3 regions of the Lysinibacillus sp. G01H genome follow, and region 3 is predicted to be linked to each of the others. Evidence: riboswitches for the same ligand, from Rfam matches in the RefSeq annotation. Region 3 holds a riboswitch; each other region holds the start of a gene.
What was found. Region 3 has a riboswitch for thiamine pyrophosphate ahead of thiT (energy-coupled thiamine transporter ThiT). Riboswitches for the same ligand answer to the same signal wherever they lie in the genome.
Positions count from the first base shown of each region.

Region 1 (5,613 bases), 980 kb from region 3:
TTATCAGATCAGATTGATGCCATTACGGCTCTTTCTAATGAAATGGATGAGCTATCTCATAAAACAGGTGTAACAACGGAAAAAGGATTGCATGAAGTTGAAAGTTTAAGAGTACGTAATATGGAGACAAATGAAATGAATGGGCGTATCCAGCAGCAAATGGAATCATTAGCTTCTAATATTGCCAATATTAATCAGATTATTGCTTCGATCCAAAGCATTACCGAGCAGACAAATCTGCTAGCTTTAAATGCAAGTATTGAGGCTGCACGTGCTGGTGAGCATGGTAAAGGATTTGCTGTAGTTGCAGAGGAAGTTAGAAAGCTAGCAGAACAATCTAAAAATGAAACAGAAATTATTAAGAGTACAGTAGAAAGCATTCTTGAAAATTCTCAGCAAACGGTTGCTGTTATTGCATCTAATGCAGATTTAATGCAATCTCAAAATGAGTCAGTACAAAGCACGCAACTAGCGTTTAAAGATAGCAGTGACTTGTCAGGTTCAATTGCAAATTCTATTAGTGAATTAATGAATAAACTATCTAGCATGTTAGAGCATAAAAATCAGGCAATCATGGCTATCCAAAGTATTTCGGCTATTTCAGAGCAAACAGCAGCCTCTGCGGAACAAGTAAGTGCTTCTGCAATGGATCAACAAGCAGAATTACAAAAAGTAGCAGAGTCTATTCAAAATATGAACGATATTTCAAACGAGCTACAAGAAGTTGTAAATCGATTTAAGCTTGTTTAAAAGCAAAGGCTGCCTTCAATATAGAGGCAGTCTTCTTTTATTGTGAAAGTTAGAGAAATTGACCTAGAAGGAATTCAACACTACTATTAACACTGGAAGGGGGACATTGAAATGATGTATCTCGGAATGATTTTCTTTCAAATTGTTGTTCCTATTTTAGTGTTACTTGTAATAGGCGCTATCCTACAAAAGAAATTTCGCTTTAATTTAAAAGCATTGTCTCAGCTTATTACATATTGCTTTATGCCGGCAGCTGTTTTTGTAAATTTATATGAAACACATGTGGAGTTATCGGTACTGGGAGAGGTCGGATTATTTATTATACTCTTTATCGGTAGTCAAATGTTACTCAGTCATTTTATGGCAAAAGGGCTAGGTTTAGCTAGAACAGAGGCAGCTGTCTTTAAAAATAGTGTGGTGCTTATTAACTCTGGCAATTACGGTATTCCAGTTGCTCAAATGATATTTGCCACGCAACCTATTGGAGTAGCCATTCAGGTCATGCTCGTAATCTTTCAAAATATGACTACGTATACATATGGATTATACAATTTAATTTCTTCTACAAAGTCGGGTATGACAATCATCAAGGATTTCTTTAAAATGCCTATTATTCATGCGCTGATTATAGGTGCCGCTATGAACTATTTTGGTATCGGTATTCCACAGTTTATCAAAATACCAGTAGAACATGTGGCAGATGGATTTATTGCTGTGGCCTTAATTACTTTAGGTGCACAATTATCACAACTAGAGATGAAATCAATGTTTAATAAAACCGTCATTATCAGCTGTTTTACGCGATTAATTATTGGACCATCTGTTGCATTAGCCATTATTTATATATTGGGATTAGATGGAGTCGTCGCACAATCACTGTTTATAGCTAGTGCCTTTCCAACATCCCGTAATAGTTCTAGTCTAGCATTGGAATATGATGTAGAATCAGCAACAGCCGCGCAAGCTGTTTTATTTTCTACCATTGTAAGCTGTATAACTGTAACCATTGTGATCTATTTTGCGGAAGTATTATTTACCTAGTAAGATAAAAAATAACTTCCATCTCTTAGTATTATCTGCTACACTAGCATCAAACTAAATAGTATTAACTAGGGGAGTCTGATGAGTCAGGCTGAGAGGGAAACGCTACGAAGTTTCTTGACCCTTTGGACCTGATCTGGCTCATACCAGCGTGGGAAAGTTAAGAAGCTATTGCAGAGTATGCAATCAATAGACCTTTACATTCGTGGCCGGATCCAAATAATTATTTTGGATTCGGCCTTTATTTTTTGGATTGTTGGGGTGAGCTAGAATCGGTCCTTATATCAAAATAAATTTAAGGGAGAGAAGTAGCTCATGTCAGCAATTAGTGAAAAGAATATTACCATTATGTCTAGCTTTGAAGGAAGCAAAAAAGTATATGTGGAAGGATCACGCCCAGATATTCTAGTACCTATGCGAGAAATTGCATTAAGTCCGACAACAGGCAGTTTTGGAAATGAAGAAAATGCTCCTATTCGAGTATATGATACGAGTGGGCCCTATACAGATCCAGCCTACCAAGTAGATATTACGAAAGGTTTACCTGCCTTACGAAATGCATGGATTCAAGAGCGAGGGGATGTAGAAGCATATGAGGGACGCTCCATTAAACCGGAGGATAATGGTTTTCGTCATGTTGATGACCCGCGTATTCAAGAAAATGTCTTCCCTGAGTTGACGAGAAAGCCTTTGCGTGCTAAAAAAGGTAAAAATGTGACACAGCTTCACTATGCACGAAGGGGGATTATAACGCCTGAAATGGAGTTTGTAGCGATTCGTGAAAATATGAATCCTGAATTTGTACGTTCAGAAATTGCAGCTGGACGAGCTATAATGCCTTCTAATATTAATCACCCTGAGGCAGAGCCAATGATTATTGGGCGTAATTTTCATGTAAAGATCAATGCGAATATCGGGAATTCTGCTGTATCTTCTTCCATTGCGGAAGAAGTTGAGAAAATGACCTGGGCAACTCGATGGGGCGCAGATAATATTATGGATCTATCGACTGGTAAACATATTCATACAACTAGAGAATGGATTATTCGAAATGCTGCAGTGCCAGTGGGAACAGTGCCAATTTATCAGGCTTTAGAAAAGGTAAATGGTGTAGCAGAGGATTTAACGTGGGAGGTTTATCGTGATACTCTCATTGAACAAGCTGAGCAGGGTGTGGATTACTTCACCATTCATGCAGGTGTCCTTTTACGCTATGTACCACTAACAGCAAATCGTGTGACAGGTATTGTATCTCGAGGGGGCTCTATCATGGCACAGTGGTGTTTATATCATCATCAAGAGAATTTCCTGTATACACACTTTGAGGAAATCTGTGAAATTATGAAAGCTTATGATGTTGCTTTTTCCTTAGGTGATGGTTTACGCCCAGGCTCAATTGCAGATGCCAATGATGAGGCGCAATTTGCAGAGCTTGAAACACTAGGCGAGCTAACACAAATTGCTTGGCAGCATGATGTTCAGGTGATGGTTGAAGGACCAGGTCATGTACCAATGCATCTGATTAAAGAAAACATGGACAAGCAATTAGAGGTTTGTAAGGAAGCGCCCTTCTATACATTAGGACCACTCACAACAGATATTGCTCCAGGTTATGACCACATTACATCAGCCATTGGGGCAGCCATGATTGGTTGGTTTGGTACAGCGATGCTTTGTTATGTGACACCAAAAGAGCATCTTGGTTTACCAAATCGCGAGGACGTTCGTATGGGCGTTATCACTTATAAAATTGCTGCACATGCTGCTGATTTAGCAAAAGGTCATCCAGGTGCACAACAACGAGACGATGCACTGTCTAAAGCCCGCTTTGAGTTCCGTTGGCGTGATCAATTTAATCTGTCCCTAGATCCAGAGCGTGCAGTGGAATATCATGATGAGACACTGCCAGCAGAGGGAGCAAAAACAGCACACTTTTGTTCTATGTGCGGGCCTAAATTCTGTAGCATGAGAATTTCACAGGACATTCGTAATTATGCGAAAGATAAGGATTTGAATACGACTGAAGCGATCCATCAAGGTATGAAGGAAAAGGCAGAGGAGTTTAAAAAAGCAGGCAGTCGAATTTACCAATAATGAAAGAAAAGGCTTATGTCAAAAAATAGACATAGGCCTTTTTTTAATCAAAAAACTCCATGTGAATAGTGGATTCACATGGAGTAAAAGTTGGATTTGGATATCAATAATAAAGTGGAATATTAAACGTTTGTTGGTTGTTTTACATATGGATTTGTAAGGTCCATACCTTCTAATGAAAGACCCATCGCTTTTGCGACACCTTCACCATATGCTGGGTCAGCTAGATAGCAGTGAAGAATGTGACGGCGTTTGATGAATTCTTCAACAGAAGCCATATCATTCGCTGTATTTTCAAATAGACGTTGTTGCTCTTCCACCGTCAATAGACGGAATAGCTTACCTGGTTGCTCAAAGTAATTATTATCGTCTTCACGGAAGTCATGAATACCTGCATGACCATCAATGCGTAATTCAGGCTCTTTATGGTCTAAATTATGCTCCCACTCGCCATAGCTATTTGGTTCATAGCTTAATGTCGAACCGAGATTGCCATCAAAGCGCATTGCTCCATCGCGGTGGAAAGTACGGAATGGACATTTTGGTGCGTTGACAGGAAGCATATAGTGATTTACACCAAGACGATAGCGTTGTGCATCCGCATATGCAAAGATACGACCTTGTAACATTTTATCTGGTGAGAAGCTGATACCAGGAACAATGTTAGAAGGTGCAAATGCAGCTTGTTCAACTTCTGCAAAGTAGTTGTCTGGATTTTTGTTTAACTCGAACTCACCTACAGGAATTAATGGGAAGTCTTTTTTATACCATACCTTTGTTAAATCAAATGGGTTGTATGGTAGCTCACGAGCTTGTTCCTCTGTCATTACCTGAATGTACATTTTCCATTTAGGGAAATCGCCTTTTTCAATTGCTTCATATAAATCACGTTGTGAAGATTCACGGTCTTGACCAATAATCTCATTCGCCTCGGCAGCAGTTAAGTTCTTAATGCCTTGCTCTGTACGGAAGTGGAATTTAACCCAAACACGTTCATTATTAGCATTGATAAAGCTATACGTATGAGAACCAAATCCGTGCATATTACGATAACCAGCTGGAATACCACGGTCAGACATAACAATTGTCACTTGGTGAAGTGCTTCAGGTAATGAAGTCCAGAAATCCCAGTTAGAATTGGCATTTTTCATATTTGTACGTGGGTCACGTTTTACCACATGGTTTAAATCTGTAAAGTGTAATGGGTCGCGGAAGAAGAATACAGGCGTATTGTTCCCTACTAAATCCCAGTTTCCATCTTCTGTATAGAATTTAAGGGCGAAGCCACGAATATCTCGCTCTGCATCTGCTGCACCACGCTCACCCGCTACTGTAGAGAAACGTGCGAACATTTCAGTTTTCTTGCCGATCTCTGAGAAGATTTTCGCCTTAGTATATTGTGAAATATCATGCGTTACAGTAAAAGTACCAAATGCACCTGATCCTTTTGCGTGCATACGACGTTCTGGAATTACTTCACGATTGAAGTTTGCTAGTTTTTCAACTAACCATACATCCTGAAGTAAAAGAGGGCCACGTGGACCTGCTGACATAGAGTCATGGTTACTTACTACTGGAGCACCACCTGCTGTTGTAAAGCGACGGCTACGATCATTTGCGTTTGTCATATTAGTTTACCTCCTGAAAAAAATGTGAGTCAAACTCTTCGTCTATAACTATAACAAATATAAAATAGAATTGCTAGTACATTATAATAATTATCGTTAA
Region 1 is NZ_CP118397.1:236,070-241,682, forward strand. Features, by position in the region: gene PSR12_RS01135 (methyl-accepting chemotaxis protein) at 1-750, shown strand, start outside; gene PSR12_RS01140 (AEC family transporter) at 862-1,791, shown strand; TPP riboswitch at 1,852-1,966, shown strand; gene thiC (phosphomethylpyrimidine synthase ThiC) at 2,107-3,885, shown strand; gene PSR12_RS01150 (catalase) at 4,008-5,513, opposite strand.
Region 1: it holds a riboswitch for thiamine pyrophosphate, as region 3 does, so the genes downstream of both, thiC (phosphomethylpyrimidine synthase ThiC) here and thiT (energy-coupled thiamine transporter ThiT) in region 3, are expected to answer to the same signal.

Region 2 (5,613 bases), 1.5 Mb from region 3:
GATAGCTATTCGATAAACGCCACGTTCTTTCACAAGAGGAAAGTTGCATACTAACCGCAATTACAGCTTTCACCTCTTCTAATAAGGAGGGAATTTCCTCATCGGTGTACTGATCCAAATGAATATGCGCATCAATCAACATACATATCACCCTTTTCCTCCTGTAAATACATAAATAATTGTTGCTTTAACGCTGTGAATGCTGCAGAATGTCGAATTTCCTCTTTCCGAGGTCTCTCAAATGGCACGATGATTTCCTTTTTAACGGTTGCTGGACGTTTGGTTAAAACAAGTATGCGATCTGCTAAAAAGAGAGCTTCCTCAATACTATGTGTAACAAATAGAATGGATTTGCGATACTCTTCCCAGATAGATAAAAGCCATGCTTGCATTTCCAGTCGAGTAAATTCATCCAACGCAGAAAATGGTTCGTCTAAGCATAAAATCGGCTTTTCACTGACCATTGCTCGAATAAAGGACACACGCTGCTGCATACCTCCAGACAGTTCGTTCGGGTAGGCATGGATAAAGGAGGCAAGACCAACCTTTTCTAACCATTCCTTGGCACGTTCAACATTCGGTTTATGCTGTAATTCCTCTATAAGCGTGACATTTTCTACTATTGTGCGCCAGGGTAATAGACATGGCTGCTGTGGCATATAGCCAATCGTTCCTTTTTTTCGTTGGATATCCTCTCCATTTAGTAAAATGGCTCCTTGATCAATTGGCGAAACACCACCAATTAATTGAAAAAGTGTGCTCTTACCACTGCCTGAAGGACCAACAATGGCCACAAACTCGCCATCCTTTACGTCAAAAGAAAGTTGATCAAGTACTTTTAGTGCATCGAAGGATTTAGCGATGTTTTGAATGCTGAGCATGATAGCCTCTTCCCTTCACCATAAATTTTTCAATTAAACGAATACCGCTAAACAATAGTAAGCTCAAGAGAACAATCGCAAAAATTGCTACAAATACGCGATCTGTACGGAAGGAGGACTGGGCTAGGGTCATGTAAACACCAATACCCTTTTTTGCTCCAAGCCACTCCGCAATCACAGCCCCCATCACACTATATGTAGCCGCAATTTTAATGCCTGAAAAAATCGCAGGATAGGCATAAGGCCATTCCAGCTTCCAAAAGGTTTGTGCCTTTGTAGCACCAACCATGGCAAAATAATGCTTTAATGCTGGAGCTGTTTGTCTAAATCCATCCATCGCTGCAATGACAATCGGGAAAAAGCACACAAGACAGATAATGATAAGCTTCGGTAATAAGCCAAAGCCAAACCAAATAATAAGTAGCGGTGCCAAGACTAGAATAGGAACATTCTGCGACATAATAAGAATTGGATAAAACAGTTCTCGAATAAAATTAAATCGATGCAACACTACTGCCACCGTTAGCCCACAAGCGATGCCAATGGCCAAACCTAGTAGAGCTAGCTGTACCGTAGCAAATGCATGTGGTAGAAAGGTTTGATACGACTGGATGGACTCCGACAAAATACTACTGGGTGCGGGTAATAACCAATGAGGAACTTCAGCGAACCTCACGATTAGTTCCCATATGAATAAGAGGAAGGCGATAAAAATTATCGTCCTTCCTTTGTGTAATGCATGTTTCATTACTGATATTTCTCCGTTAATGTATCCATCGTAATCCCCGTTGGCTGATATAAAATTTTCACTTGTGTAATGACATTGATGGCACCAAGCTCGATCATCTTCTCATTCATTTTTTCAATGATTTGGAGCAATGTTGAAAGCTCACCCTCCATCGTTGTTTCCAATGGATGAACCTCATATTTCACCCCAGAAGCATCGATCACCGCAATTGCTGCATCTACATACGGTATCACATCTTCATATTTCTCTGTCTTCGGAATGATTTGTACACTGATTAATGAATTTGCCATCTTATTTGGCCTCCTTTTTAGGTAAGAACTCATTAGTAAAGGCTTTTTTCGCATCAAATTCGCCCTCTAGTACTTGATTGCTAGACATCCATTTCGCATAATTTTCCCACACAGAAAGCTTTTGCTCTCCCCATTGCTTGGCATCATCCTGGTATTTATCAGCCAGCCATTCCTGACTTTTATGCACTAACGCTTTATCTAAATCAGGGGCCGCTTCGATTAAAATATCCGCCGCTTCACTTGGGTTTCCAATTGCGTATTCATAGCCCTTCGCTGCCGCTGCCACAAAGGCTTTGACTACATCGGGGTTGTCCTGTATCATTTTTTCATTTGTAGCTAAAACGGGCGTATAATAATCTAATTGATCACTATAATCTGTAAGATATAGCATATTAATCTTTTCCCCACGCAGCTCAGCCTCAATACCAGTCCATGCATAATAAATCCAAGCAAAATCAATGTCTTTTTCCATCATTGTGAAGAAATCTAAATCCCCTGCATTGACAATATCTAGCTTATTAATATCTGCCTTTTCTTTTTGCATTAGTGATTGTAAGACGGCTTGCTCTAATGGCGCACCCCAACCACCATAGGTTTTACCTTCAAAATCCTTTGGCGATGTAATGCCCTTTGAAGCAATAGAAGCAAAGCCAGATGTATTATGCTGTATAATTGCTGCGATTGAGACCAGCGGCACATTCTGTACTCGTGCCTGTGTTATGCCTTCCTGATAGCTCACGCCAAAATCCGCCTTTCCAGAAGCAACAAGCTGATCTGCGCCCGCCTCACCAGGCATAATAATATCAACATCTAAGCCCTGTTCCTCAAAATAACCGAGTTTTTTTGCAACATATAGTCCTGTATGATTTGTATTCGGCGTCCAATCCAGTACCACAGACACCTTTTTCAGCTTGTCAGCAGCCTGCTTATCCTCCTTGTCACTACAGCCTGCTAATGTTAATAGTGCTACCATTAGAATAAATAACCATTTTTTCATGCGAAAGCCTCCCAGTTTGTAATATGAAAGTGTTCATGAATGAATGTTGTCACCAGAAGAAAGCGTATACAATGTTGGCAAGCTGTTGCTTGAAACATAAAAAAACGCCTAGGATTCCTCCCAGACGTATCGCAATCAATCTTCAAAACTTTGCTTTTTTGAATAGATGTTCCCTACGCTGGTACGAGCCAAATCAGGTTCAAAGGGTCAGCGTCTATCGGACACAATCTCAGCTAGCAATTACTAGCCCCCCTACATTCTTTCGCTATGAACTTTTCGATGATTATTATACCCATAGTTTCACTTAAATGACAAGGTGCTATTTTTGAAATGAGCTTAAAGCCCAGCACTCCTAAGAGACTGGGCATTCTTTTAGCTTGGTTTCTGTTCTTTTTTGGCTGTGACAACATGAGAGATTGCCCCATCTGTTGCAATATCCACTTTAAATGAACCGTTGGAATGGCGATCCGCACGAGACAATGCTTGCACGTCAATCACCTCTTGAACACCTTTTTCAGTTTCAATCACAACCTGCTCCCCGTCTGTTGCTTGAACAACTGCCACAATTCGGTGAGGGTTTGCTTTTAACTCTGTTAATACTTTTAGTCCACGTTTTGCACGACCTGCTACTTCAACTTCAGCGACATTCATTTTCTTCACGGCCCCACGCTGTGTCACAATCACTACATATTGGGTAACATCAGGCTGTAATACATTGACGCCAACTAAGGCTTCTCCATCTTTTAGTGTGATCCCTTTCACACCGCCTGTTTTCACACCTGTCACAGGTAGTTCCTCCATTGGGAAACGAATTGCATAGGCTGTATCCGTTGTGAGCATCAGCTCCACGTCATCTGTTACAAACGATGCATAGATCATCGCATCACCAGCCTTGACGTTCATCGTTTTAATAGGCTTTGAATAACGTGTCACTGCATAGTCTACGAGTGGTGAGCGCTTAATTTGACCATCTTTTGTGGCTGTGAAGACATACGTATTTGGCTGTTCAAATGTTTCGAAGCCATAAACCGCAATAATCGATTCATCTTCCCCTGTTGGGACAATACTTGAAATATGCTGGCCGAGATCCTTCCAACGTATATCAGGCAGCTCATGAACAGGCTGATAAATATAATTGCCTCGATTTGTGAACAGCAATAGATGGTGCTGTGTATTTAAGTTTGCTTCATACAATAAATAATCTGAATCCTTCATGGCAAAATCTTGCCCATTTGAAGCGGCATGAGAACGTGTGGATGTGCGTTTAATATAACCATCCTTCGTTACTGTTACGACAACCTCCTCACTTGGCACAAGGACATCCAATGTAATTTTAATTTCTTCAATTTCTTGCTCAATCTTCGAGCGGCGAGGCTCTGTAAAGCGTTTCTTAATATCAAGCAGCTCTTGTTTAATAACACGCACAAGCTTAGCCTCACTTTGTAGAATCCCCTCTAGCTTGGCAATTAACTTATCTAACTCGTCCTGTTCCTGACGAAGCTCTGTAATATCCGTATTCGTTAAACGGTATAATTGCAGGCTTACAATGGCCTCTGCCTGTACTTCTGTAAAATCAAACTTCTCTTGTAAATTAAGCTTTGCATCCTTCTTATCATTAGAAGAACGAATCGTCGCAATGACTTCATCTAAAATCGAAAGAGCTTTAATTAATCCATCTACAATATGAGAACGGTCCTTTGCCTTTTGCAAATCATAAATGGAGCGGTTTGTTACCACTTCTTTTTGATGGGCAATATACGCATCTAGCAATAATGGCAATGTCATCATCGTTGGACGACGATTATGAATGGCAATCATATTAAAATTATAAGCTACCTGTAAATCCGTTGTTTTAAACAAGTACTGTAAAATTCCTTGTCCTGGTACATCCTTTTTCAGCTCAATTACCACTCGTAAGCCTGTACGGTCTGATTCATCACGAATTTCCGCAATGCCTTCTAGTCGTTTATCTACACGTTGCTCATCAATTTTTTTTACAAGATTCGCTTTATTTACATCATATGGTAACTCAGTGATAACAATTTGCTCTTTACCACCCTTGATTGGTTCAACAACTGCTTGTGCACGGACGATGATTTTACCACGACCTGTTTCGTATGCCTTTTTAATGCCATCAACACCTTGAATGATGCCACCCGTTGGGAAATCAGGCCCTTTCATCACTGTCATCAATTCATCTACAGTAACATTAGGCTTGTCTAAGCGCATCAACACAGCATCCAGTACTTCATCTAAGGCATGTGGCGGAATATCTGTCGCATAGCCAGCGGAAATCCCTGTAGAGCCGTTGACTAAAAGGTTAGGAAAACGTGCTGGTAAAACAGTTGGCTCCATATCCTGATCATCAAAGTTTGGCACAAACTCGACCGTTTTCTTGCCAATATCTCGTAGCATTTCAGCAGCAATAGCAGATAGTCTTGCCTCTGTATAACGCATCGCAGCTGGAGGATCGCCATCGACTGACCCATTGTTCCCGTGCATCTCAATGAGCATATGACGTGCCTTCCAGTCCTGACTCATCCGTACCATCGCTTCATACACAGAGCTATCGCCGTGCGGATGATAGTTACCAATTACGTTACCCACTGTTTTTGCGGATTTACGGAACGGTTTATCATGTGTGTTGCCCTCCGTAAACATCGCATATAGAATACGGCGCTGTACTGGTTTAAGACC
Region 2 is NZ_CP118397.1:2,400,506-2,406,118, forward strand. Features, by position in the region: gene PSR12_RS12160 (TatD family hydrolase) at 1-142, opposite strand, end outside; gene PSR12_RS12165 (ABC transporter ATP-binding protein) at 132-881, opposite strand; gene PSR12_RS12170 (ABC transporter permease) at 856-1,629, opposite strand; gene PSR12_RS12175 (thiamine-binding protein) at 1,629-1,919, opposite strand; gene PSR12_RS12180 (ABC transporter substrate-binding protein) at 1,921-2,916, opposite strand; TPP riboswitch at 3,070-3,180, opposite strand; gene parC (DNA topoisomerase IV subunit A) at 3,289-5,613, opposite strand, start outside.
Region 2: it holds a riboswitch for thiamine pyrophosphate, as region 3 does, so the genes downstream of both, PSR12_RS12180 (ABC transporter substrate-binding protein) here and thiT (energy-coupled thiamine transporter ThiT) in region 3, are expected to answer to the same signal.

Region 3 (5,613 bases):
ACAGATCACCGCTACTTTACATGAAGTGGAACAAGAGATTGCTGCATTAAAAATTATTCAACATCAATTAGCTGATGTGCGATTGAAAATAAAGCATCAGCATGAGCGAATAGAACAGCTACGAAATAAACATATGAAGCTAGAGCAATATTTAGCAGAGCAGATAAAAGAATGGACAAAATTACAAGCGGTTGTAGACGAACAACTTAAGCAGATGCCCCCTAATTTACCAACTTTACAGCAATTAAAGCAACAACTGAATGAAGTTAGAAAACAGAAAGAAGAGCTTCAAAAAAGTTGGCAAGTGAGTCAGGAAAATTTGCATGCAGCAAAGGAAACAGCTAGCAATACAACACTAACTGTAGAAATTGCCGAACAGTCCTTTGAGGAATTACAGCTTAAAATGAATGAAAAGCTTCAGCAATTTACAGCAAATATGCAAGAATTAGGTTTCGAAAGCTATGAGGCTTATGCTACTGCTAAACGGAGTGCCATACAATTAGATGCACTTCGAAAAGCATGCAGTGACTATGCTTTACAAGTACACACGTTGCAAATCCAGATTACCGAAGGGGCTACCTATCTTCAAGGGAAAGAGAAGCAAGATTTAGAGGCGCTTGAAGCAAGAGTAGAACAGCATCGAATTTCCTATGAGGAAGCATTTAAACGTTTGCAACAGATGAATGGCTTTATACAAGCATGCCAAGGCTTTAGTGAAAGGGTGGAAGAAATAGCGAAAGAGCTTCATTTACTTGAACAAGAAGCAGGGCGAGTAAAGGAGCTCTATGGATTATTAAATGGACAAAACTCGAAAAAGCTATCCTTTGAGCGGTATATACAAATTAACTACTTAGATCAAATTACAGAAGCTGCCAATATACGTCTGTATCATTTATCAAACGGTCAATTCGAGCTTAGACGTTCAGATAGATTAGAAAAGCATGCGAAGCAAAGTGGCCTTGGTCTTGATGTTTATGATGCTTATACGGATCAATTACGAGATGTCAAAACTTTATCAGGTGGCGAAAAATTTAATGCTTCATTGAGCCTTGCATTGGGGATGGCAGATGTGATTCAAAGCTTCCAAGGTAATATTCATATTGAAACGATGTTTATTGATGAGGGCTTTGGCTCACTCGATGAGGAATCACTAAATAAAGCAATTGATACATTAATTGATTTACAGGATTCTGGTCGTATGATTGGCGTTATTTCTCATGTGCCTGAATTGAAATCTGCGATGCCAGCAGTTTTACACGTGGAAAAAACATTGAATGGCCATAGTCAAACCCATTTTGAAGTGAAATAAAACGAAGGCGTATAGGAATACGCCTTCGTTTTATTTTTTTCGAGTGGTGGTATTAGGTGTTGTGCCCTTTTTTGCAGCCATTACTTTTTTTACGATAGGAATAACAATAGGTGCTAACTTGACGGCAGTTTTTACAACGTTTGATACTTTCATCCTAAAACAGCTCCTTTTACAATTACTACTACCTGTTTCACGTAAAAATAAAACATTAACGGATAACACGAACAGCCTGAATTATATTCCAAATCACAATACCTAGTGAGACGAGAGCATAGATGGCGAATGAAGCAAACCAAATAATCATCACCGTCTTGTTATTGGAGGTTGGATCTAAACTAAATGTAGAAAAAACAAAGACAATAAAGAATAGAATGCCAAAAACAAAAGGTATTAAATGAGAGACAAGTGCACGAATCGAATGGCTTTTTACATCACTGTCTTTTGTCACAAAATATACAATTAATGGAACGATAAAAGGGGCGAAGAAAATACTAAGATAACTAAAGGCAGCTAAAATTTTTTGATTCTCCATAGTTGTACCTCCTTTTTAAATATTTACGCATGAAAAACAGCAAAGTTTCAAAAAAATGATGTATGGAAGGTTGTAATCCTTCAATCCTTTGCGTACAATGAGATTGTTCAAATAAATTCAGATGTAACGACCACAAGGGGAGCTGATGATGTCAGCTGAGACTGGGCACGTAATGCCTTGACTCTTCGAACCTGTAAGTTAACGCTTGCGTAGGGATGTGGATAGAAACCGACACTTGTACGATGTGAGGCTCTGTCCTGACATCGTTTTTTCGTCCTTAAAGGAAAAAAGGTGTCAGAAAGAGACATATCAGCGCTTTTCTATTCCTGCTCTTGTATCCTACATCGGAACAAAGGAGAGAATATGTATGGACAAAAAAAGACTATTAATGCTAGTGGAGATTGCGATTTTTGCAGCGATTGGTCTCGTACTGGATCAGGTTTCCTTTAAAGTATGGGCACAAGGCGGCTCAGTTAGTCTTGTTATGGTACCAATTATGTTAATAGCATTTCGCTGGGGCTTAGTAGCTGGGCTAACAACTGGATTACTCGTAGGTGTAATGCAAACCATGTTTGGTGCTACGATTGTGCACTGGCTACAAGGATTCTTGGATTATGGAGTTGCTTTTACAGTTGTAGGATTAGCGGCGGTTGTTCGTGGACCAGTGTTAGACGCTGCTAAACATATGAACAAAATAAAAATGGCACTTTATATAATCATAGGTACCGTTTTCGCAGGCTTCTTACGATACACAGCACATACAATTGCTGGTGCTGTATTTTTTGCCGAATATGCCGGTGACCAAAATGCATGGATCTATTCCATCATCTACAATGGTACATATATGCTACCAGCAACCATTTTAACGGCAATCGTTGGTGTTCTTTTATTCACAGCCGCTCCACAATTAATGCAAAGAAAAGCTTAATGCAAGTCCCTTCACATGAGTGGAGGGGCTTTTTTATCGTGAATAGCTCTTTTAGCACTTTGCAAAGTAGGAAAGCATACAATATTTAAAGCGTTTATCGTTATACGCATAAAAAGTTATGTTATATTAAAGAATAGATATTAGATGAAAGGGACGTTATACATGATTGTAAAAACGCAAGAAGAGATTGAAGCTTTTAAAAAAATAGGACGCATTTGTGCTGAAATTCGCGAAGCGATGAAAGCTGCAACAAAGCCAGGAGTTACAACACTTGAGCTTGATGAAATTGCTGGTCGCATGTTTGCAGAGGCTGGCGCTATTTCAGGACCAAAGGGAGAATATGATTTTCCAGGGTATACATGTATTAGTGTCAATGAAGAAGTAGCACATGGTATTCCAGGAAAGCGTGTTATTCAAGAAGGAGATATCGTAAATATTGATGTTTCTGGTTCTTTAAATGGCTATTTTGCTGACACAGGTATTTCATTTGTTGTGGGTGATGGCTATGAGGACAAAGAAAAGCTTTGCCGTGTTGCTAAAAGTGCCTTTGATCGAGCAATGACAAAAGTAAAGGCTGGATCTAAATTAAATCAAATTGGTAAAGCTGTTGAACGCGAGGCAAATGCTAATGGGTTAACTGTTATTATGAATTTAACAGGTCATGGCTTAGGTCAATCTTTACATGATGAACCAAACCATATTTTAAATTATTACGATGCATGGGATTCTACTATTATGAAAGAAGGTATGGTCCTTGCGGTTGAGCCATTTATCTCAGCAAATGCAGAGCATATCGTAGAAGCAGGTGATGGCTGGACATTCGTGACACCTGATAAATCACTTGTAGCTCAAATCGAACATTCAGTCATTGTAACAAAAGATAAACCAATTATCTTAACGTCATTAGACGAAGAATAGGATGCAATGAAAAAATCCTGCTAACCAAATTATTTTTGGTAGGCAGGATTTTTTTTAATAAATAAAATGCCAACAAAGAGAACACCGCATAAAAATAAAGCGGCTGTAGTGACAAGTAGCTCATCAAAACCATTATGTATGGCGATTCCAATATAAGCCCAAATAAAAACACTTGGATACATAACATCAAAGTGATGGAAACGGATATGTAGCGCAATGGCTCCTCCTAAAGTAAGTAAAATCACTGCCCAAAGAGGCGTACTAAGACCAAAGCCGTTCCAACCATAAGCCGTTAACGTAAAGCTTGTATTTGTGATAAAAATAAATGTCATCCATGCTAAATAAATAGAGAAAGGAATACGACCAAACAAGGATTTGTTCTGAAGAGGGTACGTATTATACAACATAAACAAATACAAGACTAAGAGTAATGTAATGCCAAGAGAAACAATAAATAACTCATGGTGCCAGACATATATCATTAATGCTTGTAATATATTTATGCAACTAAAAAGCGCAGACTGTTTCAAAGTTGTCTTTTTCATGTTCATAACTAACCAATAACCGAGTAAAAAATAAATGACAATCCAAATTACATGACTTACACTAACTGGTGCAAATACTACAGAAAAACGATTAGCGATTTCTAGCGAAGATTGACCGTTGATGTTCACGAAAAAGGATGAAAAGGTTAGGATGATTGAGACAAGATAAGAGATTGTCATCATGATAAACCGAGGCATGTTTTCCTCTCCCTTCGTGTTAGATTGTATAGGGAAAAGACAAATAAGTATAGTACTGTCACTTTTTTTATTATAACGGAAATTTCCAACAATGTATCGTGTTGTTTTACTATTAATACCTACAATTTACCATGTCTGATAGGCATCCATATATTTCTTTAGTACAATAAGAATAGCCAAATAAAAGGAGTGAAGTTTCATGACACAAAATTTGAAGAATCTAGATCTAACTGTTGAACTAGACAAAAAGATGTATAAAAAGAAATTAAAAGTACTCCAATATGAAATGTTGAATGCACAACAATTTTTATTAAAAAACAAGATTGGCTTGATCTTGGTATTCGAAGGAATGGATGCGGCTGGTAAAGGTGGCGCTATTAAACGATTAATCGAACGTGTCGATCCCCGCGGTTATGTTGTACATCCTATTTCTGCCCCTCAAGCTCATGAATTACGCTACAATTATTTACAACGATTTTGGAGAAAATTGCCTCAACATGGGCAAATCGCTATTTTTGATCGCTCGTGGTATGGTCGCGTATTAGTAGAACGCATCGAAGGATTCGCAACAAAGGATGAATGGTCTCGTGCTTATGAAGAAATTAATAATTTCGAGAAGATTTTAACTGCAGGAGATTACATAATTATTAAGTTCTGGCTTCATGTTTCAGATGAGGAGCAATTAAAACGCTTTAAAGAACGTGAACAAAACCCTTACAAATCTTGGAAGTTAACAGCCGAGGATTGGCGCAATCGAGATAAAACACCTCAGTATATTGATGCAGCAAATGCGATGTTTGAAAAGACAGATAAAAAAGATGCACCATGGATCTTAGTCGCTGGAGATGACAAAAAGTATGCACGTGTTCAGGTGCTACAGGAAACTATTGCACACATTGAACGAGAGGCTCAAAGACGTGGTCTTCATTTAACAAATGTATTAGACAATACACAACTAGAAGATGCTGATTCCTCCAGCTTAGAAATAGTAAACGAGAAAAAGAAAGAACAAAAAACTAAATAATTAAATTGTGCTGCTATGACAATAAGACATAAGCTGTTTTGGTTGTAGCAGCCTGTTTTTTTACATACAATGAAATATAAATAGAGTTTATAGCCAATGTAACAAAGAGAAATGTATTGATTTTTATTGGAAGGCTAGTGTGGAGAAATGTTGCTTAAA
Region 3 is NZ_CP118397.1:3,939,128-3,944,740, reverse strand. Features, by position in the region: gene PSR12_RS20120 (AAA family ATPase) at 1-1,309, shown strand, start outside; gene PSR12_RS20115 (hypothetical protein) at 1,340-1,462, opposite strand; gene PSR12_RS20110 (magnetosome magnetite crystal formation protein family) at 1,518-1,841, opposite strand; TPP riboswitch at 1,967-2,074, shown strand; gene thiT (energy-coupled thiamine transporter ThiT) at 2,209-2,769, shown strand; gene map (type I methionyl aminopeptidase) at 2,932-3,687, shown strand; gene PSR12_RS20095 (hypothetical protein) at 3,717-4,430, opposite strand; gene PSR12_RS20090 (polyphosphate kinase 2 family protein) at 4,630-5,454, shown strand; gene PSR12_RS20085 (GNAT family N-acetyltransferase) at 5,602-5,613, shown strand, end outside.